Regions from separate parts of the Paucibacter sp. JuS9 genome, predicted to be linked through region 3. Evidence: predicted binding sites of a transcription regulator. Region 3 holds the regulator's gene; each other region holds the start of a gene.
What was found. Region 3 encodes FNR, which switches genes on or off when oxygen is low (the NO sensors DNR and NnrR bind a similar motif). Its sites were predicted from a motif close to TTGATNNNNATCAA; they were not measured.
Positions count from the first base shown of each region.

Region 1 (9,932 bases), 1.6 Mb from region 3:
GCGTGGCCGGTCCGCCAGCGCGAGCTCGGCGCCATCCGGGTTCAGGCGCGGCACCATGTAGAGGGTGCGCGTATCCAGCAGGTGGGTGATGGCGGCGTCGTTGCCGTGGTCGCGCAGGAGCTGGTGCAGGTAGTACAGGCAGGTGGTGCAGGCGGTCAGCTCGGCAGCGTGGATATTGCCGTCCAGCCAGAAGGCCGGCTTGTCGATGTCGGCGCCGGTGGCGGTGTTGGTCAGCACCAGCAGCCAGATGTCACGGCCCTCGAAGCTCTTGCCAATCGAGCGCACCGAGACCAGGTTCGGCCGCGCCTCGGCATATTCAAACAGGAGCTGGGTCAGCGCGTCATAGCGATAGAACTCGTTGAAACGCGGGGTGGGCATGGCTGCGGGCATGGATGGCTTTGCGGTCGCCCCGGGTCGGGGCCATGGCGGCGATGCTAACGGAGCGCAGCGGCACGCGGTGAGCGGGCCTACCCTGGCTGCTTTCTGCTCAGCCGGACGACAGCCTGCCGAGCCAGCTCAAGGAGGCCCTCCCGCCCGCTTCAATAACCCCAGGGTGTTGGCGGCGGATCGACCGGCCGGGTCAGGTCGAAATCGACGCGGAACTCCCGCCCCTCGCGCACCAGGCGGTAGCTGAACACCTTGGGGTAGATGTACACCTGCCAGGTGTTGCCCACCGAGGCGGCCAGGCCCTGGCGGACGAACTGTTCCTTCGAGACCGCGTCGACCGGGAATGACTGGACTTGCGGCCAGCCGGCGTCCTGCGTGTGGCCGCCATACATGGTCGAGCTGTCGTCGCTGCCATCCGGTTTGCGGTGGTCATGCTTGAGCAGCAAACCGGCGCCGGTCTGCGTGATCAGCCAGGTGCGCGAACGGTTCTCCCCGACATGGAAGGGGATCTGCAGCTGCTGCTCGCTGCAACGCCGCACATGCATCACGAGCCGACCCTCGAAGCCGCTGCCCTTGGGGTTGTCGATCACGACCTTGCCCTCGTAGGCTTTGCCGCAATGCTCACGCAGCGCATTGAAGAAGGCCTGCTGCGCCTCGGCGGTGAGCAGCGGCGCGGGCTTGATCGTCTGGGCCATGGCGGCGGGGGGCGCAAGCACCAGCAGCAGGGCAAGGGAGGGATGAAGGCGCATGTGGATTCCTTGGCGGGCGCTCAGCGCCGCCCAAACATCATCTGTCTTGCCAATGCCTTCTTGAGCGGTGGCAAGGATTGCAGGGCGGCCAGTCCCAGCGCCCGCGCCGCCGGCAGGCCGGGCCAGCGCCAGGTGAAGGTGCGGGCCAGAAAGTCGGTGCTGACGATGGTGCTCCAGCGGTCGGGGCCACGCTGCCATTCCACGCTCTTCAGCGCGGCGTCGATCTTGTGCACCCCATGGCGGCGCAGGGCATCGACCAGGCTCCAGGCGTCGCGCAGGCCCAGGTTCAGCCCCTGGCCGGCCACCGGGTGCAGGGTCTGGGCGGCATTGCCGATGCGCACGACACGGCCGTCCACCAGGCTGCGCTCGGCATTCAGCCCCAGGGCAAAGCATTTCAAGGGGCTGATGGATTGCAGCGGCCCGACATCCTCGGCCAGCAGGGAGTTGATGACGGTGAGGCGCTGGGCATCGCTGAGCGTGGCCACATCGTCCTCGTCCTGCGGCAGGCACCAGACCAGGGCCGCGCGGCGCTGGCCATCACGTGGGCGCAAGGGCAGCAGGGCCAAGGGGCCGTTGCGCGTGAAGCGCTCATAGGCCACGCCGGCGGGGCTTTCGGCGCTCAGGGTGACGGTACCGACCCAGGCGTTCTGCTGATAGTCGCGGGCCAAAGACTTGCGCGCCTGGTCGGCAAACACGCCGCCCTCGGCGACCACGGCCAGGTCGAAACTCTCGACGATGCCGGCATCCACTTCCACGCCGCCAGTCACCGCCTTGACCGCCGCCACCGGCGAACCGAAACGCGTGAGCAGTCGCTCAGGCTCGGCCGCCGCAGCCGCCAGCCATGCCGCTTGCAAGGGCGCTACCAACTGACCGTAGTGCAGCACGGCGCCAAGCTGCTCTACGCCCTGCTCAGCCGCCGTGATGCGCACAGCGGGCATGTCCTGCAGCGTCGGCGGCGCCTGGCTCACATGCACTTGAAGAATCGGCTCCGCATCGCTCGCCGGCCAGGCTTTGAGCCTTTGCAAAAGCTGCACGCTGCCCAGTGACAGCGCAATCGTGCGCGGATCGCCCGACACGTCGCGGTCTGCCTGGCGGGCATCGAAGAGGCTGATCTGCGCCTGCGGCAGGCTGCGGGCCGCATGCAGAGCCAGGGTCAGGCCGGCGGGGCCGGCGCCGATGACGGCCAGTTTCAGCGATGGCGGCAGCGGGGTATTGCTCATGCGAAAGACTATAGCGGCCGGTCTGCGCTACGCTCTGGCGCTTCCACTTCAGCAGTCAGAAGAAGCACACCATGCAATACCGTCGTCTGGGCCGCAGCGGCCTGCAAGTTTCCGAGCTCTCGCTGGGCTCCTGGGTCACGTATCACAACCAGGTCGATACCAAGGCCGCCACCGAGATGCTGGCCGCGGCCTTTGATGCCGGCGTCAACTTCTTCGACAACGCCGAGGTCTATGCCCAAGGTCAGAGCGAGGTGGTGATGGGCGAGGCCTTCAAGGCGCTCAAGTGGAACCGGCTGGACTACATCGTCTCGACCAAGTTCTTCTGGGGCCTGTCGCGCGAAGGCAATACGACGACCAATCGCAAGGACACGCTGAATCGCAAGTACCTGATGCAGGCCATCGACGGCTCCCTGAAGCGCATGCAGCTGGACTTCATCGACCTGGTCTATTGCCACCGCCCCGATCCGCACACGCCGATCGAAGAGACGGTGCGCGCGATGAGCGACATGATCACCCAAGGCAAGGCGCTGTACTGGGGCACCAGCGAATGGAGCGCGTCCGACATCCGCGCCGCCTGGGAAATCGCCGAGCGCCACCACCTGCACAAGCCGGTGATGGAGCAGCCGCAGTACCACCTGTTCTGCCGCCGCAAGGTCGAGCAGGAATATGCCCGCCTCTATGAAGACCTGGGCCTGGGCCTGACCACCTGGAGCCCCCTGGCTTCGGGTCTCCTGACGGGCAAGTACAAGGATGGCATCCCGGCTGACAGCCGTGGCGCGATGGAGAACATGGCCTTTCTGCGCGAAGGCCTGACCGACCCGGCCAAGAATGCCGTGGTCGCGGAGCTGGCCAAGATCGCCGACGAGCTGGGGGGCAATGTGGCCCAGCTGGCCATCGCCTGGGTCAACCGCAACCCGCATGTCTCGACCGTCATCCTCGGCGCCAGCAAGCTTTCGCAATTGCAGGACAACCTCGGCGCCCTGGCGCTGACACCGCGGCTGACGCCCGAGGTGCTGGCGCGCATCGATGCGCTGTGCAAGGCGCTGGCGAGCTGAAGCTTGCAGCTTGCCGAGCGGGCGGGCGGCTCGACGCGGTCCCCACACCACATGTCTTCTGGGCCGGGCAAAGGCTCGGCTACCATGAGGCGTCATGTTCCGTGTTCTTGTAGTCGCCCTGTCCTTGTCGCTGCTTGCCGCTGGCTCCGTGCTGGCGGCGCCAGCGGAGCCGCTCAGCGAACCGCGCTTCGAGTCGGTCGGCCAGGGCAGCGCAATCCCTTCCGCCGTGGTGGCCGCGCTGGCCCAGGACAAATACGGCTTCTTCTGGATAGGCACGGGCGCCGGCCTGGTGCGCTATGACGGCTACAGCTTTCGCGTCCAGCTCCGCACCGAGGGCGAGAAGGCCGGCAAGGGCCTGGGCTTTGTGCGGGCCTTGCTGGCCGCTCGCGATGGACGGCTCTGGATAGGCACGGAATCTGATGGCCTGGCGGTCTATGACCCGGCCAGCGAGCAGGTGCGTGTGTTCCGCAACGACGGCGACAAGGCCGACAGCCTGGCGCCCGGCACCATTCGCGCGCTGGCCGAGGGCTCGGACGGCGGCATCTGGATTGGCGCCGTAGGTGGCGGCCTGAAGCGATTCGACCCGGCCAGCGGCCGCTTCAGCCACCACCGCCACGCCGGCCAGCCGGGCAGTCTGCCCGACGATCGAGTGCAAACCCTGCTGGTCGACAAGGCTGGCACGCTGTGGGTGGGCAGCTGGGCCGGGCTGGCCCGGCGCCAGGCCGGCAGCGAGCACTTCGAGCCGGTGCTCTCGGGTCGCGGCGAGCCGCTGGCCGAACGCATCATCAATGCGCTGCACGAGGCCGAGGACGGCAGGCTCTGGATAGGCACGCAGCAGGGCGACCTGCTGCTGCTCGACCCCGCGACCGGCCAGCACCAGCTGCTGGATCGTGAGGGCGGACGCGGTTCCGTGGCCACCTTCGTCACCGCGCATGAGCGGGAGCTGTGGGTGGGGCGCACCGGCGGCATCGAGGTGCGCGCGATCGACGGAAAGCTGCTGCGCGTGCTGCGCCACAACCCGCGCAATCCGGCCAGCCTGGCCGGCAACGAGGTGCGCTCGCTGCTGCGCGACCGCGCCGGCTGGCTGTGGGTGGGCGGCTATGGTGGCGGCCTGCAGCGGCATGACCCCGAGAACCGCAGCATCTGGGTGAGGCGCGAGGTCGAGGGCTTTGGTGGCGTGTTCGAAGATCCCGATGTACGCAGCGTCAAGCAGCTGTCGGACGGCGAGACCTGGGTCGGCACGATCGAGAAGGGTGTGGCCATCTTCGACCGCGGGATGCGACTCGTCGGCTCGCTGCTGCCCATGCCCGGCCGCGCTGGCGGCCTGCCCAATGGCCGCATCGGCGCCATCGCGCAGATGCCGGACGGCGCGGTCTGGCTGAGCAGCGATGCCGGCGTGCACCAGCTCGACGCCAGTCGCCGCCAGGTCTTGAACACCTACAAGCCGGGTCAGGGCCGGGTGCGGCGCATGCTGGCCAGCAGCGATGGCCGGCTGTGGGTAGCCACGCAGGACGGGCTCTACCTGCTGGAGGGCGGCAAGCCGGCGCTGCAGCGGCTGCACATCGCCGGCGGCCAAGTGCTCAGCGGCGACGCGAATGCACTGGCCGAAGCCGCCGATGGCGGCCTTTGGGTGGGCACGGAAAAGGGCCTGTTCCGCATCGCGCCGGGCGGCCGCGAACTGCTGGCCATCCAGGCGCGCAGCGGCCAGGGACTGGCCCATGCCTCGGTGGTTGGCGTGCTGGTGGACCGCGAGCAGCGGCTGTGGGTGGACACCGCCATCGGCCTGCACCGCATGCTGGAATGGGATGGCAAGACCGCCGCCTTCGAGCGCATCAGCGAACGCCATGGCATTGGTGGCCGTGCCTTCGGTGCCAACCTGATGCAGGACGACCGGGGTCGCATCTGGACCCAGCACCATGTCTACGACCCGCAGAAGGACCATGTCTACGAGCTGACCCCTGCCGACGGCGTGGACTTCGGCACCGGCTGGTTCCGGGCCTATGGCGCCACCAGCGACGGCCTCATGCTGTTCGGCGGCAGCCGCGGTCTCCTGGTGGTGGACCCGAACCATTTCGACGGCTGGAGCTTCCAGCCGCCGGTGGTGCTGACCGAGTTGCGCATCGACGGCCGCCGCCAGGGCCAGGGCCAGGCGGCCGAAGGCCTGGCCCTGAAGCCCGGCCAGCGCAGCTTCAGTGTCGAGTTCGCCGCGCTGGACTACAGCGACCCGGCGCGCAGCCGCTACCGCTACAAGCTGGACGGCTACGACAACGACTGGATCAACACCGGCGCCGAGTTGCGCGTGGCCAGCTACAGCAACCTGAATCCAGGCCATTACACCTTGAGGGTGCGGGCGACCAACCGCAGCGGCGCCTGGAGCCCGCATGAGCTGAGCATGCCTGTCGACGTGCTGCCGAACTGGTGGCAGACCTGGTGGGCGCGCGCCCTGCTGATCGGGCTGCTGTGGCTGGGCTTGATGATCATCGTGCATCTGCGCACCGGCTACCTGCGCCGTCGCCAGCAGGTGCTGCAGGACATGGTGCGCAGCCGCACGGCCGAGCTCGAAAGCCTTTCGCTCACCTTGCAGCAGAAGAGCGCGGCGCTGGAGGAGTCCAGCCTCACCGACCCGCTGACCGGCCTGCGCAACCGCCGTTTCCTGACCCAGCACATCGAGTCCGATGTGGCCTGGACCCTGCGCCGCTTCGAAGACATGGCCCATGGCCAGGCGGCTCCCCCGCTGGACGCAGACCTGGTGTTCTTCCTGGTCGACATCGACCACTTCAAGTCGGTCAATGACGAGCATGGTCATGCCGGCGGTGATGCCGTGCTGGTGCAGATGCGCGAGCGGCTGCAGCCGGTGTTCCGCGAGGCCGACTACCTGGTGCGCTGGGGCGGCGAGGAATTCCTGATCGTGGCCCGCGCCGCATCGCGCGAGCATGCGATCGAACTGGCCGAGCGCGCTCGCGCCATGGTGGCCGACCGGCCGTTCATCCTGCCCGATGGTGCGCAGGTCACCCGCAGTTGCTCGGTCGGCTTCGCCGTCTTCCCCTTGTCGCGCCAGCATCCGCGCGCAGTGGACTGGGCGGGCGTGGTGACGCTGGCGGATGGCGCGCTCTATGCCGCCAAGCGGGCCGGCCGCAACCGCTGGGTGGGCGTGCTGGGCGCGGACGAGCAGCTCAGCGCCGCCGAGCTGCAACGCCGTGTGCGAGCCTCAGCCACGGAATGGCTGGCAGACCCGGCGCTGCAGGTGGTGCGCAGCTAGCCTGCTAGGTCGCGTTCAGCGCGTCCAGTTGCTCGGGTGTGCCCACATTGATCCAGGGGCCGTCATGGAGCTCCGCCGTGATGCGGCCCAGCGCAATGCCATGGTCCAGCGCCACGCGCATGCGCTGGCGTTCGCCCGCCCGGATGACACCGAACAGCGCCGGCCGGTACAGGCCGATATTGGCGAAGACCTGCAGCGGCCCGCCGTCGGCGCGCACATGGCCGTCGGCATCGATGGCGAAATCGCCCTGCGGATGCTGGGCCTGTGTCGGCACCATCCACAGATGGGCGAGTTGTTCAGAGGCTGCAAAGGCGGCGGCCTTGGCCGGGTCGAACTCGAAGCCGGGCATGTAGATGTCGCCCGACACCGCCCAGAAGGCCGCATCGCCATCGGCACCCAGCAGCGGCAGGGCAGTGGCGATGCCGCCGCCGGTTTCCAGCGCGCCGCCAAAGCGCTGCTGCTCGAAGCAGTAGTGCAGGCGCAGGCCCCAGCGGCTGCCGTCGCCGAGCACGGCCGGGAACTGCTCTTCCAGCCAGGCGCAGTTGATGACGATGTCTTGCACGCCGGCCCGGGCCAGCGCTTCGATATGCCATTCGATCAGCGGCTTGCCGCGGGCCTTGAGCAGGGGTTTGGGTGTGTGGTCGGTCAGCGGCCGCATGCGCTCTCCGCGCCCGGCCGCCAGGATGATGGCTCGCATGGAGCCGCAGTTTAGGGGGCCTAGAGGGCCGGGCCGAGGCCCAGCGGCGTGGGCAGGCTGTTGAGGATGCGTTCGACCAGGGCGCGGTAGGGCTCGTCCGGTGCATGGCCGGTGAGCGGGTCGCGGTTGGCGGCAAAGGCCTCGTCGAGGTCTTCCCAATCAGTCGCCTGCAGATGTTCGAGCGCGAGCGGCAGCACTTCGCGCTCCTCGATTTCCATGTGGCGCAGATAGCCCTGCACATAGCGCTCGGCCAGCTGCTCGAAGGCGTTGCGGCGGGCTTCGCCCATCATTTCGAAGGCCAGCAGCGCATGCTCCAGGTCGCGTATCGCGCGCTCGCCGCGGTCATGGTCGTCGTCGAGCCGGTCCAGTGTCTCGCGCACCGCCGGCACGCGTGCGCGCAGTTTCGGAAACAGCAGCTCGCTCTCCTTCGGGTGATGCAGCCGCTCAGGGAACTCGTCGACATAGAAAAGCATGGCGCGCAGCGCGGTGAAGTCGGGCAGGGTGGCGCGCCGGCGGTGCTCGGCCAGCAGGAGAAGGATCGAGCGCAGCATGGCCGCAAGGGCTCGATGCTCTTCACGGATCACGCGCAAGGTCAGCGGGTTCATGACGCAAGCCTGCGCCCGTATTCGCGACCCTGCTTTGCCCTGGATCAAGGGTCTGGATCGACGCCATCGCCGGGCCACGTAAAATGCCGGGTTTACCCCAGAACCAACCCAACACAGACACCATGGCCAACTCCGCTGCCCGCAACACCAATTTGATGGCCAATGCCATCCGCGCACTGGCCATGGATGCCGTGCAGGAAGCCAACTCCGGCCATCCCGGCGCGCCCATGGGCATGGCCGAGATCTCCGTTGCGCTTTGGGCCCGCCACCTGCGCCACAACCCGGCCAATCCGCACTGGGCCGACCGCGACCGTTTCGTGCTGTCCAACGGTCATGGCTCGATGCTGATCTATGCGCTGCTGCACCTCACCGGCTACGAGCTGCCCATCGGCGAGCTGAAGAACTTCCGCAAGCTGCACAGCAAGACCCCGGGCCACCCCGAAGTGGGCATCACCCCCGGCGTTGAAACCACCACCGGCCCGCTGGGCCAGGGCATCACCAATGCCGTGGGCCTGGCGCTGGCAGAGAAGCTGCTGGCCAAGGAATTCAACCGCGAAGATCACGCGATCGTCGACCACCACACCTACGCTTTCCTGGGCGACGGCTGCCTGATGGAAGGCATCAGCCACGAGGCCTGCGCCCTGGCCGGTGCCTGGAAGCTGAACAAGCTGATCGCCATCTACGACGACAACGGCATCTCCATCGACGGCCAGGTCCAGCCCTGGTTCATCGACAACACGGCCCAGCGTTTCCAGGCCTATGGCTGGAACGTGATCGGCCCGGTGGACGGCCACGACGTGAACGCTGTGGACGCGGCCATCGCCAAGGCCAAGATGAGCGAGACCAAGCCCACGCTGATCATCGCCAAGACCACCATCGGCAAGGGTAGCCCGAACCGCGCCGGCACGGCCAAGGCGCATGGCGAGGCCCTGGGCGCTGACGAAATCAAGCTGACCCGCGCAGCCCTGGGCTGGGAGCATGAGCCCTTCGTCGTGCCCAAGGAGGTCTACGAGGCCTGGGATGCCAAGACCGAGGGCTCGAACCTGGAAGCCGACTGGGACGCCCAGTTCGACGCCTATGCCGAGGCCTTCCCCGAGCTGGCCGCCGAGTTCACGCGCCGCATAGCGGGCGTGCTGCCTGCCAACTACGCGCAAGTCGCCGTCGATGCCGTCATCAAGGCCCACAGCGAAGCGCAGACCGTGGCCAGCCGCAAGGCCAGCCAGCTGGCGCTGGAAGCCTTCACCGCTGCGCTGCCCGAGCTGCTGGGCGGCTCGGCCGACCTGACCGGCTCCAACCTCACCAACACCAAGTCGACGGCGCCGCTGCGCTTTGACGATGCCGGCGTGCCCAACGGCGGCCGCCACATCAACTACGGCGTGCGCGAGTTCGGCATGGCCGCCATCATGAACGGCGTGGCCCTGCACGGCGGCTACATCCCCTACGGCGGCACCTTCCTCACCTTCAGCGACTACAGCCGCAATGCGATCCGCATGGCCGCGCTGATGAAGCAGCGCGTCATCCATGTGTTCACGCACGACTCCATCGGCCTGGGCGAAGACGGCCCGACCCACCAGTCGATCGAGCATGTCGCTTCGCTGCGCCTGATTCCGGGCCTGGATGTCTGGCGCCCGGCCGACACCACCGAAACCGTGGTCGCCTGGACCATGGCCATCGGCAACGCGCAGCGCCCGAGCGTGCTGGCCCTGTCGCGCCAGAACCTGCCCTATGCGCCCAAGACCGCGGTCGATGAAATCGCCAAGGGCGGCTACGTGCTGGCCGAGCCGAGCGAAGTCGGACTGAAGAAGAAGGCGCAAGCCGTCATCATCGCCACCGGCTCCGAAGTTCAGCTGGCCCTGCATGCGCAAGCCCAACTGGCCAAGAGCGGTATCGCCGTGCGCGTGGTCTCCATGCCCTCCACCAGCGTGTTTGATCGCCAGGACCGCGAGTACAAGCTCTCGGT
Region 1 covers NZ_CP194172.1:3,992,258-4,002,189, reverse strand. Annotated here, with positions in the region: gene ABT392_RS17840 (M14 family metallopeptidase) at 1-378, opposite strand, end outside; gene ABT392_RS17835 (hypothetical protein) at 540-1,136, opposite strand; gene ABT392_RS17830 (FAD-dependent monooxygenase) at 1,157-2,356, opposite strand; gene ABT392_RS17825 (potassium channel beta subunit family protein) at 2,428-3,411, shown strand; gene ABT392_RS17820 (two-component regulator propeller domain-containing protein) at 3,506-6,670, shown strand; gene murU (N-acetylmuramate alpha-1-phosphate uridylyltransferase MurU) at 6,675-7,367, opposite strand; gene ABT392_RS17810 (hemerythrin domain-containing protein) at 7,388-7,972, opposite strand; gene tkt (transketolase) at 8,095-9,932, shown strand, end outside.
Region 1: ABT392_RS17810 (hemerythrin domain-containing protein) is a predicted target of FNR. The motif match lies at 8,007-8,020, and genes of this name have one in related genera.

Region 2 (9,932 bases), 2.2 Mb from region 3:
CGCGTGACGAGGCCTTTGGCGGCAGCGAAGGCTGGTGCCTGGACGCGGCGCTGGCGCAGGCGCCGCACCCCGCGCTCTTGCAGCGCCTGGCCGCCATCCTCAAGCTCGAAGGTACCGGCGTGCTGCGCTATGCCGACACCCGCCGGGGCCGCCATCGCGCGCTGCGCCTGTCCGGCGAGGGCGATCAGGCGCGCTTGCAAGCCCTGCTGCGTGTCGGCGAAGGCGAGGAGGGCGCCTGGCTCACCGAGCTCTGGCGTGAAGCGCAAGCCGCCGCGCCGCATGGCCGCTGGCTGCTCGCACCCGAAGCGCAGGCGCCGCAGGGCATGCAGCAGAGCAGCCCGCAGGTCTGCAACTGTTTCAACGTGCGTGAGGACAGCATCCGTGCCTGCCTAGGGGGCGTCAGCGGGTCGCCGAACGAGCGCCTGGCCCAGCTGCAGGGGCAATTGAAATGCGGCACGCAATGCGGCTCCTGCCTGCCGTCGCTGCGTCGACTTGTGTCCGAAGTTCGCGAAGAGGTGATCACATGAATACTGTCAGCCTTGTTGGCGCCGGCCCCGGCGACCCGGAACTCCTGACTGTGCGTGCGCTCAAGCGCCTGCAGGACGCCGATGTGGTGCTGACCGATGACCTCGTCGATGCCCGTGTGCTGGCGCTGCTGCGATCAGATGCGCGACTCTTGCGCGTCGGCAAGCGCGGCGGTTGCGTCTCGACCGAGCAGCGCTTCATCCATGAGCTGATGATCCGCGAGGCGCGCAGCAGTGCGCGGGTCGTCCGCCTGAAAGGCGGCGACCCCTTCGTCTTCGGCCGCGGCGGCGAAGAGGTCACGGCGCTGCGCGAGGCCGGCATCGAAGTGGAAGTAGTCTCAGGCCTGACCGCAGGCATCGCCGCGCCCGCCAGCATCGGCATTCCGGTCACCGACCGCCGCCATGCACCCGGCGTGGCCTTCGTCACCGGCCACAGGCAAGACGGTGAGGACGCACCCGACTGGGCCGCCCTGGCGCGCAGCGGCCTGACGCTGGTGATCTATATGGGCCTGGCGCGCGCCGAAGCGCTGGTGGCCGCCTTGCGCGCCGGTGGCATGCCGGCTGCGATGCCTGCGGCTGTGATCTCTGCAGCGCATACCGAGCATCAGCGACAGGCGATCTGCACGCTCGGCACCCTGGCCGCTACCCTGAAACGCGAGCGCATCGCGAGCCCCGCGATCCTGGTGGTCGGCGAGGTGGTTCGTGAGGCCGCGCAGCTCGAACAGCTGCTGCCTTTCGGCGAGCAGGCTAGCGCAGGCGGAAGCCGCTGACCACGTCCGACAGCTTGACCGCCTGATCCTTCAGGCTCTCGGCTGCGGCCGCGCTCTCCTCGACGAGCGCGGCGTTCTGCTGCGTCATCTGGTCGAGCTGGGCGACGGCCGTGTTGACTGTGCCAATGCCCTGGCTCTGTTCGATGGTGGAGGCACTGATCTCGGCAATGATGTCGGTCACGCGCTGCACGCTGGCCACGATTTCGTTCATCGTCGTGCCGGCGTCCTGCACCAGGCGAGCACCGGTCTCGACCTTGTCGACGCTGGTATCGATGAGGCCCTTGATTTCCTTGGCGGCCGAGGCTGACCGCTGCGCCAGCGAGCGCACTTCACTGGCCACCACCGCAAAGCCGCGGCCCTGCTCGCCGGCACGCGCGGCTTCCACCGCCGCGTTCAGGGCGAGGATGTTGGTCTGAAAGGCGATGCTGTCGATCACGCCGATGATGTCGGCGATCTTCTTGGAGCTGGTGTTGATCTCGTCCATCGTCGCGACCACCTGGCCCACGACCGTGCCGCCGCGCTGCGCCACTTGAGCTGCGCTGTTGGCCAGCTGGTTCGCCGTGGAGGCACTTTCGGCGCTTTGGTGCACCGTGCCGGTCAATTGCTCCATCGAGCTGGAGGTCTTCTGCAGGTTCGATGAAGCTTCTTCGGTGCGTACGCTCAGGTCCTGGTTGCCGCTGGCGATTTCGGCGCTGGCCGTGTGTATCGATTGTGAGGACTCGCGCACGGTGCGCAGCGACTCGCTCAGCTGCTGGGCCATGCGGTCCAGCGAGCGCAGCAGGTCGCCCACTTCGTCGGCACGGTCGCTGTCGGCTGCCACGCTCAGGTCGCCGGCGGCCACGGCATTGGCCACCTCGCCGGCCCGTGCCAGCTCGGCCACCAGCTTGCCCTGCATGCGCCAGGCGACGAACACGGCGCCGCCGGCGGCCAGCAGGCCGATCAGTGTCAGGATGATGTTGTAGCGGGTGGAGCGGGCCTGTGAGCTTTCAGCAGACTCGGCCGCCAGTGCGTCGATGCGCGCCACCATGCCGCCCATGGTCTTGGCCAGGCTCTCGAACGCGGCATCGGCCTGTTGCATCGCGGCGATGCCGGTGTTCGGGTCGACCGAAGCGAGGTCGATGGCCGAGTCCGCGGCCTTCAGGTATTTGTCGATCTGCCCACCGGCCTCGACGACACCGGAGTGCAGCTGCTCGTCGGCGCCGCTGCCGTCCAGGCTGGCGGCGAGCGTGCGTTGCACACCGCCCAGCTGCTTGGCGAGGTCGGCACGCAGCGCCTTGGTCTTGGCGTCATCCAGCGAAGCCATCAGGGCGACGGTGCGGTAGACGCTGGCATGCACCTGACCCAATTGGGTCTGGGTGCTGGCCAGGGTCTTGAACTGCTCCATCTGTGCCTGCACTTCCAGCTGGTTGGCCGCGGCCTCGCGATTCATCAGCAGCGCATTGATCTCGCCGGCGGCCAGTGCCACGACCGCGGTGAGCAGCGGGGCCATCAGAAGCTTGGTACCCAGTTTCATGAATGACCCTCCCGGTTCAGCGCTGGTTTGCTTACTTGTAGATGCCGCCGCAGACCACCATGTCTTCAAGCTTCTCGCAGTACATGCTCTTGGGTTCGATCTTCTTGTTCTCCGGATTGGTGAACTTGTAGTCCTGCCAGAACGTCGGCTTGGTCTTGGCCATGTCCAGGCGCTCCTTGACGAAGGCCTTGCCGTCCACGTCCTTCAATTCGATCAGGTTCTTGCCCACCATCTTCTCGTTGGCACCATGGGCGCGTACCACGCCGTCCATGCCGTAGACCGTCAGGTAGAGGTCGCGGTCGCGGAACTGGCCGGTCTTGCTGGTGATCTCGGCATAGCCCTTGTCGTGGCCATTGGCCTTGATGAAGGCGACACCCTTCTTGACCATGGCCGTGGCCTGCTCGGCGGTGGCGCCACCGTCGGCCGCATGCGCGCCGGTGCTCAGGGCCGCGGCCAGCAGCAGGGTCTTGGCGATGCTGCGGTAGTACGTGCTCTTCATGGTGCGGATCTCCTTGTTGGATGGACAGCCCCATCATGGGGCGGCCGCTTGATTCTGACCAGCTTGACAGCGTGCTGGCAAGGAATTGATCACGCTTGCCTGCTTCTTAGAGCTTGAAGCCCCGCACTACCTCGGTCAGGTTGATGGCTTGGTCCTTCAAGGATTCGGCCGCGGCCGCGCTTTGCTCCACCAGGGCGGCGTTCTGCTGGGTCATCTGGTCGAGCTGGGCCACGGCGTCGTTGACCGTGCCAATGCCCTGGCTCTGCTCGATGGTGGAGGCGCTGATCTCGGCAATGATGTCGGTCACGCGTTGCACGCTGGCGACGATCTCGTTCATCGTCGTGCCGGCGTCCTGCACCAGGCGGCTGCCGGCCTCGACCTTGTCCACGCTGGTGTCGATCAGCGACTTGATCTCCTTGGCCGCACCGGCCGAGCGTTGCGCCAATGAGCGAACCTCGGAGGCCACCACGGCGAAGCCGCGGCCCTGCTCGCCGGCTCGGGCCGCTTCCACGGCAGCGTTCAGCGCCAGGATATTGGTCTGGAAGGCGATCGAATCGATCACGCCGATGATGTCGGCGATCTTCTTGGAGCTGGCGTTGATCTCGTCCATCGTCGTGACCACCTGGCCCACCACGGCGCCGCCGCGCTGGGCGACCTGTGCGGCGCTGTTGGCGAGCTGGTTGGCCGTGGAGGCCGCGTCAGCACTCTGGCGCACGGTCGTGGTCAGGCCGCTCATCGAATTGGCGGTCTGCTGCAGGTTGGAGGCCGCCTGCTCGGTGCGCTGGCTCAGGTCCAGGTTGCCGGATGCAATCTCCGCGCTGGCCGTCTGGATGCTGTCGGCGCTCTGGCGCACGGCGCCCACCATGCGGTTCAGGGAGTCCTGCATGGCGCAGAGCGCGCGCTGCAGCGAGCCGATCTCGTCGCTGCGGTCGGTGCTGATCGAGCGGCTCAGGTCACCGTCGCCAATGTGCCGGGCCTGCGCCGTGACGGCCTCCAGCGGCTGCAGCACCGAGCGGGCCAGGAAATGCGTGGCCACGCCCATCAATGCCACCAGCGTACCCATCACGGCCGCTACCAGCCAGACGGTGCGCATGCGCTCGGCCGTGGCCGCGTCACGCAGTGCGTCGGAGCGCAGCTGCTGCAGCTTGATGAAGTCCTGCTGTGCGTCGAGGTAGCGCTTCAGCATCGGCATCAGCTTGTCCTGCAGAAGCGCTGATGCCGCAGCGGCATCGCCACCCGACTTCAGCTTGCTGACGTCGGCGCGCACGGCGATGTAGTCCTTGCGGGTGTCGGCGATGCGGGCCATGGCGGCCTTCTCTTCCGGCTCGGTAGCCAGCTCCTCGAGCTGCTTCTGGATCTCGGAGATGGTGGTCGTGGTCGCCTCGATCTCGGGCTTGAATGCGGCAGTGACGGCCGCATCGCTGCTGATGATGCCGGCCACCGCCCGCGTGGCATTGGTCTCGGTCTGGCCGCGCCAGCGCAGCGAGAGATCGAACTTCTGCTGCTGGCGCGCCTGGTTCAGGCGTGCCTCTTCGGCCAGGCTCTTGGTTCGCGTGGCGGAGGACAGCGTCATCAGTACCACCACAACGGCCAGGCCAGCCACCGGCATCCAGAGCTTGCTACGGACGGAAAAATTCATGCATCACTCCTGCACCAAGACAGTGCCGGTTATAACCCGTCGCGCGCCCCGGGCGTTTGTCCGCGCAGGGCTGTTACGCTAACCGCCACCGCAATGCGCACCACGCTCAGCCACTCCATGAGTTTTCTGGCCATCGACATCGGCAACACGCGACTGAAATGGGCGCTCTATGCCTCGCCCCAACCCGGCGCCGTGCTGTTGCAACATGGTGCGGTGTTCCTGGAAAACATCGACCGCCTGGCCGAAACCGAATGGGCTGCGCTGCCGGCACCGCACAGCATGCTGGGCTGCAACGTGGCGGGCGATGCGGTGCGCCGCCGCGTCGAGGAGCAGCTCGAGCTCTGGGACATCGAACCACGCTGGGTCGTCTCGGCGGCTCATGCCGGCGGCATCACCAATGGCTACGACCACCCGAGCCGGCTGGGCACCGACCGCTTCGTGGCCTTGATCGGCGCGCGCTCGCTGGTGGTGCGCCGTGGCCTGCCGCGGGCCTGTCTGGTGGTCATGGTGGGCACAGCGGTGACCGTCGATGCGCTGGACGCTGAAGGCCATTTTCTGGGCGGCCTGATCCTGCCGGGCCACGGCATCATGCTGCGCGCGCTGGAAGGCGGCACGGCCGGCCTGCGTGTGCCGACCGGCGAGGTCCGGGAGTTTCCGACCAATACCTCGGATGCGCTGACCAGCGGCGGCACCTATGCCATCGTCGGCGCCATCGAGCGCATGCACCGGCATCTGCAGCGCCGCTCAGGGCAATCGCCGCTCACGGTGATGACGGGTGGCGCAGGCTGGAAGGTGGCACCGGCCGTGGAGCTCGAGCACGAGCTGCACGAGAGCCTGATCTTCGACGGGATTCTTGCGCTGCAGGCGCAGCGACTGGCGCTGTAGCGGCCGGTCAGCCGCCGTCCTTCAGCTGCGCGCGCAGCAGCTGGATCTCCTCGCGCAACTCGCGCATCTGGGCGTGCACGTCCCGCAGGATGTCGTCTTCCATCCGGTGTTCAGAGGTTTCCACCCACATGGCTGCGATGGCCGCAGTCACCAGCGACAGCACGGCATAGCCCAGCAGCACCACGAAGACGGCAAAGATCCGCGCGGCCGGCGTGCTGGGCACGAGGTCTCCGTAGCCCACCGTGGCAGCGGTGGTGAAGGCCAGCCACAGGCCCTCGCCCAGCCCCTGGACCCGAGGCTCCAGGGCCCAGAAGCCGACGCCGCACAAGCCCAGCACCACCAGGGCAATCAGCAGCAGATAGGTCAGGCCGCCGCGCGTCACCCAGGACTTGATCGCCCAGACCATGCGGGCGAGCGTCAGCAGCGCCACCAGCAGGCGCGCGGCCAGCGCGCCATGCGAAGCGGTACTGGGCGGCAGGCTGGCGGCGGCGAGCAGGCCTGTCACCAGCACCAGGTCAAGAGCATTGGCGCGCAGGTAGTCGAGGGGATCCGGCAGTTGCCTGGCGACTCGCCAGAGCGACACCAGAACCAGCAGGGCCGCGCCCAGGTAGATGGCGATGGCCAGTGGCGTCGGCAGGTTGTCCAGCAGCTCGATGTAGAAGGCCGGCACTGTGCACATCAGGGCGATCAGCACCGGCCAGCGCCATCGCGCCTCGGCCCGGCTGGCGGCGGCATTCATCGGGTGGGGCTTGGCCAGCCCCCAGCTACGGGTGGCGATACGGTGCGGCATGCTGCACAGCCTAAGCCCGGGCCGGCCGCAGCGCCTTGAGTCGCGTCAAGCCTCGCAAGGTGCGCGGCCGTCGGTCAGGCCTGCCGTACCGTAGTTCCGACATCACATCCCTGCGGGATATGAGTCTTCTCTGAAGCGCGAAAGCCCTAGGCTTGTCGCACTTTGACGCGCGAGTGCTCGTTGATGCCCATCGCGCCGAAGAACAGGGCCACCAGGCGGTGCGCCTCGGTGAAGATCACCGCGCGGTTCTCGCTGCGCCGGGTCAGCACCCAGTTCAGCAGGTCGCCCGCCGCCATGAAGTCCAGGCGTATCAGCAGGGGGCAATGGATGATGATGGTGGTGGCCGCACCGAGCTGGCCGGCCATGGTCTTGAGCGTTTCGCCGATGTCGCCGGTCAGCTGGCCACTGAGTTCCAATTGAGCATTGGCCGAGAGCTGGGCCATCTCGGTGATCTGGGACTCGAGGAAGCCGGTGGTGTGCTCGCTGCCATGCACGGTCGAGTTGGGCATGCCGGCGGTGGACAGCGACTGGCCGCTGACGCGCACCCGGCACTTGGTCGGCTCCCAGGACGGCGGCGACACCTCGTAGGTGACGCAGTAGTCGATCGCCGCTTCGTCGAAATGATCGGGCCGGTTCACCAGGCGCAGCGCTTCGAGGCGCAGCATCCAGAAGGCCGTGTCGGTGGCACGCACCGAGACCGGCGCCAGGTCCTTGAGCTGCTGCAGGAACTGGTCGCCCGAGAGCCAGCGGATGTCCAGCGGTTGCGTGGCCCAGTTGCGGAACAGCTGGCGCAGGCGCGTGGCACTGTCGCTGTCCAGGGTCTTCAACGGACCCCAGTCCAGCACCCAGGGCATGGGCATCATCTGGCAGCGCTGCTCCAGCTTGATGATGGCTTCCAGCGTCAGCTGCTCGGGCGCGGTCCAGCTGACGCCGCCGGCCTTGGCATTGGGGACGCGCTCGTTGCGGGCGGCATCGGCCACCAGCTTGGGCATGGAGAAGTACTGCGGCGCTGAAAGGCCGAACTGCTGCGCGTACTCCAGTGCCAGCGGCTCGAACTTGGCGGCCTGGCCGGTGGCGCGGTAGAGGTCGAACAACACCAGCCAGGTTTCGGCATGCAGATTGCGCGGGCCGCCAGCGCGGGTCAGCTCGATCAGGTCGCGCTCGCAGCTTTCGTAATCAGCATTGGCAAAGGCGATCACCGCGTTGTCGAGCTCGGCGTCATGCACCAGTTCGGCGGGCTCGGCCGGGGCCGACACCGGCGGCGGCATCGGCAGTTCGGGCCCCGGCGGCGGTGCCACGGCAGACGGTGGCGGGGCTGCCGGGCGCTGCTCGGCCAGCTTGAAGCTGAGCGGCGGCTCGACCTCGAAATGCAGATCGGGCAGGCGGCTGGGCGCGCCGCTGGACGGTGGCGACATGCCGGCACCCATGGTGGCCACGGCCGGAGTCGGCGGTGCCTCCAGGCGCTCCACTTCTTCGGGCGAAGAGAACTCGCTGACGCGGGCGGCCGGCGGCTCGGTGGTGGTCGAGGCGAAATGGATGGGGCGGGTGCTGGTCTCGAAGAAACCGGGCGGGTGGGCCGCCTGCTGCACCTGGGTGTTGGCGAAGTTCTCGCCGGCCATTTGCTGCTCGATCTGGTCGATCTTGGCCTTCAGCCCCTGCTCGAGCTTGGAGTCGATGCCGCTGTTGCGGGCTCCGCCGCTGGCGCCGCGCTCCATGTCGTCGATGCGCGAGGAGGAGCCGCCCAGTGCGGCCAGTTGCTCGGGCGTGAGGCCCTCGCGGCGGATGCGGCGCAGCATGTCGAGCTCGCGCTTGCGCACGAAGTCGTTGCGGCGCTTGCGTTCCACCATCGCGCGCAGCTCGGCCTTGGCCGCATCGGCCTCGGGGTCGTCCTGGCGCGAATTCAGCTCGGCCCAGTCGGTCGTGGGGTTGGCCACGAAGCGCGCGACCTTGCGGAAGAAGCTCTCGCCGTCTTTCGGATCAGTCATGCGCGCGGGTCGGGCTGGTCTTCGAGCTGTTTGTTGAAGCTGTCAATCGCCGAACATCTTCTGCTTGAGCTCGCGACGCTGCTGAGCTTCCAGCGAAAGAGTGGCGGTCGGGCGGGCGATCAGCCGGCCCAGGCCGATGGGCTCGCCGGTTTCATCGCAATAGCCGTACTCGCCGGTGTCCAGGCGGGCCAGCGATTGCATGATCTTCTTCAGCAGCTTGCGCTCGCGGTCGCGGGTGCGCAGCTCCAGGGCATGTTCTTCTTCGATCGTCGCGCGGTCGGCGGGGTCCGGCACGATGGAGGTGTCTTCGCGCAGGTGCTCGGTGGTTTCACCGGCATTGGACAGAACGCCGTCCTTCAGCTCGGTGAGCTTGCCGCGGAAGAACTCGATCTGCTTGTCGTTCATGTACTCCGACTCTGGCATGGCCAGCACTTCGGCGTCGGTCAGATCCTTGCCAGCCTTGGTCTTCCAGGCATTGACCAGCTTGGGGTCGGCTTTGGCGGGGGTACGGGGGCTTTCAATCACGGGACTACTCATTTGGCGCGTTGGCGGCTTGGGTGGAGCAAAACGATCTGCGAATCGGCTGGTGCTGCTGGCCGGGGCTGCCACCTCGGCAACAGGCGCCGCTGCGGCGGCCTTGGCCTTGGTGGTTTTGGCGGCCGGCCGCGCCTCGGCGCTCGCTGCGTGCGCCGGGGTGGACTTGGGGGCCGTGGTCTTGCTCACTATCGTCTCCTCGCTTGGGACTTTATACCTGCTCAGGCCGGGCCGAAACGCATTTGTGTCAAGGATTTATAGGCCTTGAGCCAAGCTCGGGCGCGGCGGATTGTAGCCATGCTTGTCTGCCTTGTTGCTGACGGGAGATCCTGGTGCTTGCCTGGGCCGGGCCAACCCTCGGTCGGCCCCTGGCCACGGGCTCAGACCAGGCAGCCCTCCAGGCCTTGCAAAAGAATGTCTTTCGGCAGGTCGATGCCGATGAACACCATCTTGCTGATCTTCTTCTCGCTGGGCAGCCATTTGGGGCCCAGGTCCGAGCCCATCAGTTGGTGCACGCCCTGGAAGATCACCTTCTTGTCGCTGCCCTTCATGTGCAGCACGCCCTTGTAGCGCAGCATCTTGGGGCCGTAGACCTGCACGATGGCGCCCAGGAAGTCCTCCAGCTTGGCCGGATTGAAGGGCCGCTCCGCCTTGAACACGAAGGACTTCACGTCGTCGTCGTGGGCATGGTGGTGCGGATGATCGCAATGCTCGCCATGCTCATGGTCGTGATCATGGTGCCCATGATCGTGGCCGTGATCGTGGCCATGGTCATGCGCGTCGGCATTGAGGA
Region 2 covers NZ_CP194172.1:105,618-115,549, forward strand. Annotated here, with positions in the region: gene ABT392_RS00415 (nitrate reductase) at 1-527, shown strand, start outside; gene cobA (uroporphyrinogen-III C-methyltransferase) at 524-1,294, shown strand; gene ABT392_RS00425 (methyl-accepting chemotaxis protein) at 1,272-2,807, opposite strand; gene ABT392_RS00430 (cache domain-containing protein) at 2,839-3,306, opposite strand; gene ABT392_RS00435 (methyl-accepting chemotaxis protein) at 3,413-4,945, opposite strand; gene ABT392_RS00440 (type III pantothenate kinase) at 5,063-5,830, shown strand; gene ABT392_RS00445 (potassium channel family protein) at 5,838-6,620, opposite strand; gene ABT392_RS00450 (hypothetical protein) at 6,767-8,605, opposite strand; gene dksA (RNA polymerase-binding protein DksA) at 8,648-9,328, opposite strand; gene ABT392_RS00460 (CobW family GTP-binding protein) at 9,520-9,932, opposite strand, start outside.
Region 2: ABT392_RS00445 (potassium channel family protein) is a predicted target of FNR. The motif match lies at 6,656-6,669, and genes of this name have one in related genera.

Region 3 (9,932 bases):
GGCCGAACACGATGGGGTGCGACACCTTCATCATCGTGGCCTTCACGTGCAGAGAGAACATCACGCCGGTCTGGCGCGCGTCCTCGATTTCCTTTTCGTAGAAGTCCAGCAAGGCCTTCTTGCTCATGAACATGCTGTCGATCACCTCGCGGTCCAGCAGGGCGACCTTGGGCTTCAAGACGATGGTCTTGCCGCTCTTGGTGATCAGCTCCATCTTGACATTGCGGGGGCGGTCCAGCGTCATGGACTTTTCGCCGTGATAGAAGTCGCCGGCATGCATGTGCGAGACATGCGAGCGCGAGGCCTGGCTCCAGTCGGCCATGCTGTGCGGGTTCTTGCGGGCGTATTCCTTGACGGCCTTGGGTGCGCGGCGGTCGGAGTTGCCTTCACGCAGCACCGGGTTCACCGCGCTGCCCACGCACTTGTTGTAGCGCGCGCGGATGTCCTTCTCTTCGTCGGTCTTGGGTGCTTCCGGATAGTCCGGAATGGCGTAGCCCTTGCCTTGAAGTTCCTTGATCGCAGCCTTCAATTGCGCGACGGAGGCGCTGATATTGGGCAGCTTGATGATGTTGGCTTCGGCCTTCAGCGTCAGACGGCCGAGCTCCGACAGGCGGTCGGGCACGCGCTGGTCTTCACGCAGGCATTCCGGGAACTGGCCCAGCACGCGGCCGGCAACGGAAATGTCGCTCGTCTCGACATTGACGCCCGCAGGCGCAGCGAAGGCGCGGACGATGGGCAGGAACGACGCGGTCGCCAGCAGCGGCGCTTCGTCGGTCAAGGTGTAGATGATGGTCGGTTGCTGCAGTGTCATGGGGTATCCAGGTCGGCCAACAATCAGGCGCAGTGGTGGGACAACTAGAGTGGCGATTCTAGGACAGCCGGGCCAGACTGGGAGCCCAGTCTTATATAAGTCTTGCGCTCGGCGGGTCGGCGCGGGCTAGCTGCAAAACGCAGCAATCTGGTCCCACAAGCCCATGGCCAACGCCCAGGTGGAAGCAGCGGCCAAGGCAAAGCCGGCCAGACGAATGGCCCAGCCCGTGCCTTGTGCGCTCAGCGAGCGCAGCAGCGTCGGCCCCAGCACGAGGCCGATGCCCGAGGCTGAGGCAAAGGCAGCCATGACCAGGGCACCGGCAGCGGCGCTGCTGGCCAGACCAGCGGTCAGCAAGGCGGATTGCAGCAAGCCGCAGGGCCAGGCCACCCAGGCCAGGCCGAGCAGACCGGACCGCGCCGGGGCGGACAGGGTGACCCGCCCGGCGCCAGGCATCGCCAGCCTCACCTCGCCTGCCTGCTCACTGACTTGCCTGCCAATCTGGCCCAGCCAGGCCGGCTGACGGGCGAACACCAGCAGGTAAAGCCCCAGCAGCAGCGCCGCGCAATGGACCAGCAACCACAGGGGCCGCAGCCAGGCCGCAGCACCGCCGAGCCATGCCAGGGCACCAACACTGGCGGCAGCGATGGCGCCACCAAGCGCGTAGCTGAGCAGGCGGCCAAGCTGGAAAGCGCCCATGGAACTGCGCCCACCGCGACTGCAGCCGGTGGCCGCCGCGCCGCACATCGCAAGGCAATGCGGCGTGCCGGCGAGACCCATCAGCAGGGCAGATCCGGCGAGTGCAGCGTCCAGCATGGCAGCGTTCAGATGATTCGCGAGAAGCGCGCGCGTTGCTGGTCGGCCTGCAGATAGCGGTCGAACACCAGGGCCACGGCGCGGACGAAGTACCAGCCTAGCGCCGTCACCTGGATCGCGCCGGGCTCAATCTCGACCATGCCCGTTTCCGCCAGCGCGTGGAGCTTCTCCAGCTCGGCCGCGAAATAGCGCTTGAAGTCGACCAGGTGCGCCAGCTCGATGGATTCAAACTCCACGCGGCCCTGGCACATCAAGGCCATGATGACCGCGCGGCGCACCAGGTCGTCGCGATTCAGGGCCAGGCCGCGCGCGGTGGGCAGCTCGTCATGACGCAGGGCGTCGTAATACTCAGGCAGCGTCTTCACGCTCTGGCTGTAGGTGGCACCCACACGGCCGATGCTCGAGACGCCCAGACCGATCAGGTCGCAATCCGGTTGCGTGCTGTAGCCCTGGAAGTTGCGATGCAGTCGCCCCTGGCGCTTGGCCACGGCCAAAGAATCGGTGGACAGCGCGAAGTGGTCCATTCCGATATAGCTGTAGCCATTGGAAAGGAAGCCGCTGATCGCACCAGCCAGCATCTGGATCTTGTCGCCGGCCTGCGGCAGCTCGGCCGCGTCGATGCGGCGCTGCGGCTTGAAGCGCTGCGGCAAATGCGCATAGCCGTAGAGCGCGATCCGGTCCGGCTTCAATGCCGCGACCTGGGCCACGGTGCGCGCGAACGAGGTGGACGTCTGCAGCGGCAGGCCGTAGATCAGGTCCACATTGATCGACTCGAAGCCCAGCGCCCTCGCCTCGCGCATCAGGGCGACCACGCTGTCATGACTCTGCACGCGGTGCACGGCCTTCTGCACGTCCGGATCGAAGTCCTGCACACCGAAGGACAGGCGGTTGAAGCCGATCTTGCGCAGGTGGGCCAGGCGCTCGGCATTGACCGTGCGCGGATCGACCTCGATCGACACCTCGGCGCCCGGCTGCAGCCGGAAGGCCTGGCGCAGGTCGCCCATCAAGGCCTCAAGCTCGGCATCGCTCAGGAAGGTCGGCGAGCCGCCGCCGAAATGCATCTGCGAGACCTGCGGCTGCCGGTCGAGGTGGCGCAGCGTCAACTCGATCTCCTTGCGCAAGGCGACCAGGTATTCACCGGCGCGCTCATGGTGCTTGGTGATCACCTTGTTGCAGGCGCAGTAGTAGCAGACCGATTCGCAGAACGGTATGTGCACGTAGACCGACAAGGGCGCGCTGCCCCCCACCATTTCCTTGCGCTGCTCCAGCGCCTGGATGTACTCGGTCTTGCCGAAGGCTTCGACAAAGCGGTCGGCGGTAGGATACGAGGTGTAGCGGGGGCCGGCGACGTCGAAGCGGCGCAGGAGGTCGGCATCGATGCCGGCGGTGGATTCGGTGAGCGTCTTGACCATGAACGCCACTGTGACCAAGCTCCCCGCCTTCAGACTTGATCCGGATCAATCTCTCATCGCTTGCGGCAGAGAACAATGCGCCAACGATTGAGGATCATCATGTTCACCGATACCGCAATGAGCGCCAGCACCCCTATCAAGCCCGAGCCGTTCAAGGTCGCCTGCTCCAGCTGCAATCTGCGCGAGCTCTGCTTGCCCGTGGGATTGAGCCAGGAAAACATCGACCAGATCGACAACATGGTCGGCCAGCGCAAGCAGGTGCCGCGCGGGGAAGCGCTGTTCCGCAGCGGCGACCCCTTCCAGTCGATCTTCGCGGTGCGCACCGGCTTCTTCAAGACCTGCGTGTCGTCGGAAGACGGCCGCGACCAGGTGACTGGCTTCCAGATGGCTGGAGAACTGCTGGGCCTGGACGGCATCAGCAGCGACCACCACAGCTGCGACGCCGTGGCGCTTGAGGACTCGCAGGTGTGCGTGATCCCGTTCAGCCGCCTGGAAGAACTGTCGCGCGAGTTCAATGAATTGCAGCGCCAGTTCCACAAGATCATGAGCCGCGAAATCGTGCGCGACCATGGCGTGATGCTGCTGCTGGGGTCGATGCGCGCCGAGGAGCGCCTCGCCGCCTTCCTCCTGAACCTCACGCAGCGCCTGCAGGCGCGCGGCTTCTCGGCTTCGAGCCTGGTGCTGCGCATGACGCGTGAAGAAATCGGCAGCTACCTCGGGCTCAAGCTCGAGACCGTCAGCCGCACATTCTCGAAGTTCCAGGACGACGGCCTGCTGGAAGTGAAGCAGCGCCAGATCCGCATCATCGATCAGGCAGGCTTGCAGCAATTGGTCAACGGCACGAACTGCGCCGCGAACTGACGTTCAGCGGGGCCAGTGCGGGGCGCTGCGGCGCCCTTTTTCTTCTTCATCCGGCATGCGGGCCATCAACACGCTGATGGCGCATGCAATGCTGATCACCAGCCACAAGACGAGAAAGGTCAGCGTGTAAACGCCCTGGCTCGACAGGCTCAGGTGCTCGCTGATCCAGAGCTCGCTGGGGTCGACCTGCGCGAAGACCAAGGCCTCCAGCACACCGGCCATCACAAAGGCCGGCCACAGCACGACCATCGCCAGGCCTCGCCTGCTGACCGGCTCGGTGCTCATTTGCCGCCCGTGGCTGCGTGGTTGCGGGCCCGCATCGCAGGCTGCTGAGCGGCATCGTCGATGCCCTCGGCCGAGGGTCGCGAGGCCTGCTCGATCACCGGATCGGGATGCGTGATGGCCAGGGTCAGCGTGGCAAAGCTCGCCACCACCACGGCGGCAGGGCCGCCAATCACCAGCCACATGAAGCGATAGCGCCACCAGGGCTTGGCTGCATGGATTGCGTCGGACATGGGGACTCCTTGCTCTGTATTCATCGTGGCACCACGAAGGTGGATTTCTCGGCGAGGGGGGCCGCTCCCGCGCCATTCAGGACAAACTCAATGTGCTGAGCGCCGGCACCGGCCGCCGTGGCGGCCTCGGGCGGCAAGCGCAGCGCCACGGTAACCCAGCGGGCTTCGGCCGGCGCCAGCGTGAGGCTCACCGGCGCCGCGAGCTTCAGGCCCTGCAGACCGCGTGCATCAAGCTGCAGCATCTGCGGCTGCTCGGTGGCATTCATCAACTGCACACGGTAGATGTTTTCGACCAGGCCATCTTCGACGATGCGGGCCAGGCTGGCACGATCACGTACCACGTCCATGCGCACCGGGGCACGCGTGGCCAGGCTGTAGACCAGTGCGATGCAGACCAGCAAGAGCACGGCCGAATAGACCATCACGCGCGGCCGGAACATGCGCCGTATCAGCTGCAGCTTCGTCAGGTGCTGCGACAGACCGTTCTCGGTGTCGTAGCGGATCAGCCCCCGCGGGTAGCTCATCTTGTCCATCACGTCGTTGCAGACGTCGATGCAGGCGGCGCAGCCTATGCATTCGTATTGCAAGCCCTTGCGAATATCGATGCCGGTCGGACAGACCTGCACGCAAAGCGTGCAATCGATGCAGGAGCCCAGGCCCTGGGCTGTCGGGTCCGCCTTCTTGCTGCGCGAACCACGCGGCTCGCCGCGCTCGCTGTCGTAGCTGATGATCAGCGTGTCCTTGTCGAACATCGCACTCTGGAAGCGCGCATACGGGCACATGTACTTGCAGACCTGCTCGCGCATGTAGCCGGCATTGCCATAGGTGGCAAAACCATAGAACAGCACCCAGAACGTCTCCCAGGGACCCAGGCCGAAGCTCATGACCTCGGCGGCAAGCACCTTGATCGGCGTGAAGTATCCGACGAAGGTGAAACCGGTCCACAGGCCGAGCACGATCCACGCAGCCTGCTTGCCGCTCTTGCGCCAGAGCTTGTTGAAGTTCCAGGGCGCCTTGTCGAGCTTGATGCGGGCCTGGCGGTCACCCTCGAAGAGCTTCTCCACCCACATGAAGATCTCGGTATAGACCGTCTGCGGGCAGGCATAGCCGCACCAGAGCCGCCCGGCCACCGCTGTGAACAGGAACAGCGCGTAGGCCGAGATCATCAGCAGCGCTGTCAGGTAGATGAAGTCCTGCGGATACAGGACCAGACCGAAGATGTAGAAGCGCCGGCTGCCGAGGTCGAACAGCACAGCTTGCCGGGCATTCCACTCCAGCCAGGGCAGCCCGTAAAACAGCAACTGCGTGCCCCACACCAGCGCCCAGCGCCAGGCCGCGAACCAGCCGTGAACTGCGCGCGGATGGATCTTGTCCTGGGCCTTGTACAGCGAGATGACCTGGACGCTGGAATCTTCGGACTGATTCATCAGGGTTTACTGCTTGGGCCCGTTGTGCGAGAGCGACCACACGTAGGCTGCGAGCACGTTCATCTGATCAGGACTCAGTCGCGACTCGTGGGCCGGCATCTGATTGGTCTTGCCTTCGTTGATCATGCGCACCACGGCTTCTTCGCCCCAGCCATGCAGCCAGACCTTGTCGGTCAGGTTGGGCGCGCCGAGGGCCTGGTTGCCCTTGCCGTCCATGCCATGGCAGGCCGCGCAGGCGCCGAACTTGGTCTTGCCCAATTGTGCAGCGATCGAGTTGTGCGGGCTGCCCGACAGGCTGAGCACGTAGTTGGCGACGTTCTTCACATCTTCGGCACCACCCACGGCTGCAGCCATCGGCGGCATCTGACCCTGGCGGCCCTTGGCGATCGTCTGGACGATGGTCTCGTGGCTGCCGCCATAGAGCCAGTCGTCATCGGACAGATTGGGGAAGCCCTTGCTGCCCTTGGCATCCGAGCCATGGCAACCGGCGCAGTTGTTGGCGAACAGGCGCTCGCCAATGCCCATGGCCTTGGGATCCTGTGCCAGCTTCTCTGCAGGCTGCCCCTGGAACTGGGCGTAGACCTTGGTCATCGCCTCGTTGGCCTTGGCCATCTCCGCCTCATGTTGCCCCTGGCTGCTCCAGCCCAGGCTGCCGGCCATTGCGCCGAGGCCGGGATAGAGGGCCAGGTAGATGCCGGAGAACAGCACCGTCAGCACGAACAGGCCCATCCACCAGCGCGGCAGCGGGTTGTTCAGCTCACGCAGGTCTTCATCCCAGACATGGCCGGTGGTGTTGTCAGTGGCCATGACGCGGCGACGCGCCGCGATGACCAGCAACAGCAGGCACAGCACCAGACCCACGATGGTGGCGCCAGCCACGAACCAGGACCAGCTGGCAGAAACGAAATCACTCATTGCTTGCTCCTTGCGAGCCCGGCTGTTCGTCGGCAAACGGCAGTGCGGCGGCTTCATCGAAGTTGCGCGCGCGCTGGTAAGCCCACCACACGATGGCGCCAAAGCACGCCAGCGAAAGCAGGGTCACGACGCTTCGAATTTGATTGAGATCCATGATGACCTCTCTTGCTTATTTCACCGAGGTGCCCAGCACCTGCAGGTAGGCGATCACGGCTTCCAGTTCGGTCTTGCCCTTCACGGCCTCGGCGGCACCGGCCACCTCGGCATCGCTGTAGGGCGCACCGAGAGTGCGCAGCACGCTGAGCTTCTTGCCCATGTCGCTGTCGTCGACCGGCCGTGTGGCCAGCCAGGGGTAGGCCGGCATGTTGGACTCAGGCACCAGATCGCGCGGATTGATCAGGTGGATGCGATGCCATTCATCGCTGTACTTGCCACCCACGCGTTGCAGATCGGGTCCGGTGCGCTTGCTGCCCCACTGGAACGGACGGTCGTAGACGAATTCGCCGGCCAGCGAGTAGTGGCCGTAGCGCAGCGTCTCGGCGCGGAAGGGGCGGATCATCTGCGAATGACAGTTGTAGCAACCTTCGCGCACATAGATGTCGCGCCCTGCCACCTGCAGCGCGGTGTAGGGCTTGAGCCCGGGCACTGGCTGCGTGGTGGAGCGTTGGAAGAAAAGCGGCACGATCTCGACGACACCGCCGACGATGACCGTCAGCAGCACCAGCACGATCATCAGGAAATTGCTGGTCTCGATCTTCTCGTGACCTTTGACGTTATGGCTTGCCATAGCTTATTGACTCCGTGGCTTCAGGCGTGGGCCAGCACGGCCGGCACAGGCACCGGCGTGGTCTTGCCCGCTTGCATCGTCTTCACGACGTTCCAGCCCATGATCAGCATGCCGCTGAGGTAGAGCAGGCCGCCCGTGAGGCGCACGACATAGAACGGATAGGTCGCCTTGACGCTTTCGACGAAGGTGTAGACCAGCGTTCCGTCCGGATTGACCGCGCGCCACATCAGGCCCTGCATCACGCCGGCAATCCACATCGCGGCGATGTAGAGCACGATGCCCAGGGTGGCGATCCAGAAGTGCAGCTCGATGGCGCGCTTGCTGAACATCTCCGTGCGACCGTACATACGGGGGATCAGGTGGTACAGGCAGCCCATCGAGATCAGGCCCACCCAGCCGAGGGCGCCGCTGTGCACGTGGCCCACCGTCCAGTCGGTGTAGTGGCTGAGCGCGTTGACCGTCTTGATCGACATCATCGGTCCCTCGAAGGTCGACATGCCGTAGAAGGACAGCGAAACGATCAGGAACTTCAGGATCGGGTCGTCACGCAGTTTGTGCCAGGCCCCGCTCAGGGTCATGATGCCGTTGATCATGCCGCCCCAGCTCGGCGCCAGCAGCACCAGCGAGAACACCATGCCCACGCTCTGCGCCCAGTCCGGCAGCGCCGTGTAGTGCAGATGGTGCGGGCCCGCCCACATGTAGGTGAAGATCAGCGCCCAGAAGTGGACGATGGACAGGCGATAGCTGTAGACCGGGCGACCCGCCTGCTTGGGGATGTAGTAGTACATCATCCCGAGGAAGCCGGCTGTCAGGAAGAAGCCCACGGCGTTATGGCCGTACCACCACTGCACCATGGCGTCCTGCACACCGGCATAGGCCGAGTAGCTCTTGAACAGGTTCACCGGCAGTGCTGCGCTGTTCACCAGGTGCAGAAGCGCCACCGCGATGATGAAGGCGCCGAAGAACCAGTTCGCCACATAGATATGGCGGATCTTGCGCGTACCCACTGTGCCGAAGAACACGATGGCATAGCTGACCCAGGCAACCGTGATCAACAGGTCCACCGGCCACTCCAGCTCTGCGTACTCCTTGCCACTGGTGACGCCGAGCGGCAGCGAAACTGCAGCCGCAACGATGACCAGCTGCCAGGCCCAGAAGGTGAACCAGGCCAGGCCCGGCGCGAACAGGCGCGTCTGGCCAGTGCGTTGGACCACGTGGTAGGAGGTCGCGAACAAGGCGCAGCCACCGAAGGCAAAGATCACCGCGTTCGTGTGCAGCGGCCTCAGGCGGCCGTAGCTGAGCCAGGAAATGCCGCCGAGGAAGTCGGGCCAGGCGAGCTGGGCGGCGATGATCACGCCAACCAGCATCCCCACCACACCCCATAGGACCGCCGCCAGCGCGAACGCGCGGACCGGTCCGTCCTCATAGTTGATCGCCGTACTTGGCGCAGATTGGGCCATCGCCACACTCCTTTTTCAGTCAATGCGCTTGAATGCGAAGAATTGTTTGGCGGCAGCTCACTTGCCCGGTTGATCCGCATCAACTGCAGGCGAGTCCGGCTCCAGAATCCGCTCGCCTTCGCGCTCGAGATCGTCCAATTGGCCACTGTTGAGCGCCCAGCCGAACAAGCCGACCAGTACCAGCACCAAAAGCACCGACAGTGGAACCAGGATGTAGAGCGATTCCATCGTCAGCCTCGCGCCAGGCGAAGTGCATTCGCTACCACTGCCAATGAGCTGAGCGCCATGCCCAGGCCGGCTGCCCAGGGCGGCAGCCAGCCGCTCAGCGCCAGCGGCACACAGGCCAGGTTGTAGGCCGCGGCCCAGGCGAGGTTCTGCTTCACCACCCTGCGCATGCGCAGCGCCATGGCACGGGCACGCGGCAACACGGCCAGTTGCTCGTTGACCAGCACGGCATCGGCTTGCGCACGTGCCAGCAGCGCGCCCCGCCCCATCACCACGCTGGCGTCGGCCCGTGCCAGCACCGGCGCATCATTGATGCCATCGCCCACCATCAGTACCTTGCGGCCCGCTGCCTGCAACTCGGCCACCACGGCCAACTTGCGCTCTGGGCTGGCACCGGCAATGCAGCGCTGCACGCCAGCCGCTGCAGCCACGCGCTCGGCACGCTCGGGCGCATCGCCAGACAGCAGCAGGGTGCCGAGGCCAGCGGCATGCCAGGCAGCAACGGCTTCGGCAGCGCCCTCGCGTACACGCTCATCGAACTGCAGCCAGAGCAAGACCTGGCCCTCGCAGCCGAATGCGAGCTGTGCAAGGCCTGCGGAAGGATCAACGCCCTCGCCCACCCAGGCGAGCGCGCCGAGCCGCCATTGCCGGCCTTGCGAATCCATGGCCTGCAGGCCGTGACCTGGCAACTCCTGCAGGTCCGTCC
Region 3 covers NZ_CP194172.1:2,346,362-2,356,293, forward strand. Annotated here, with positions in the region: gene ABT392_RS10465 (NADP-dependent isocitrate dehydrogenase) at 1-811, opposite strand, end outside; gene ABT392_RS10470 (urease accessory protein UreH domain-containing protein) at 938-1,624, opposite strand; gene hemN (oxygen-independent coproporphyrinogen III oxidase) at 1,633-3,036, opposite strand; gene fnr (fumarate/nitrate reduction transcriptional regulator Fnr) at 3,136-3,897, shown strand; gene ABT392_RS10485 (hypothetical protein) at 3,901-4,182, opposite strand; gene ABT392_RS10490 (hypothetical protein) at 4,179-4,412, opposite strand; gene ccoG (cytochrome c oxidase accessory protein CcoG) at 4,433-5,839, opposite strand; gene ccoP (cytochrome-c oxidase, cbb3-type subunit III) at 5,846-6,754, opposite strand; gene ABT392_RS10505 (cbb3-type cytochrome oxidase subunit 3) at 6,747-6,908, opposite strand; gene ccoO (cytochrome-c oxidase, cbb3-type subunit II) at 6,924-7,541, opposite strand; gene ccoN (cytochrome-c oxidase, cbb3-type subunit I) at 7,562-9,001, opposite strand; gene ccoS (cbb3-type cytochrome oxidase assembly protein CcoS) at 9,059-9,229, opposite strand; gene ABT392_RS10525 (heavy metal translocating P-type ATPase) at 9,232-9,932, opposite strand, start outside.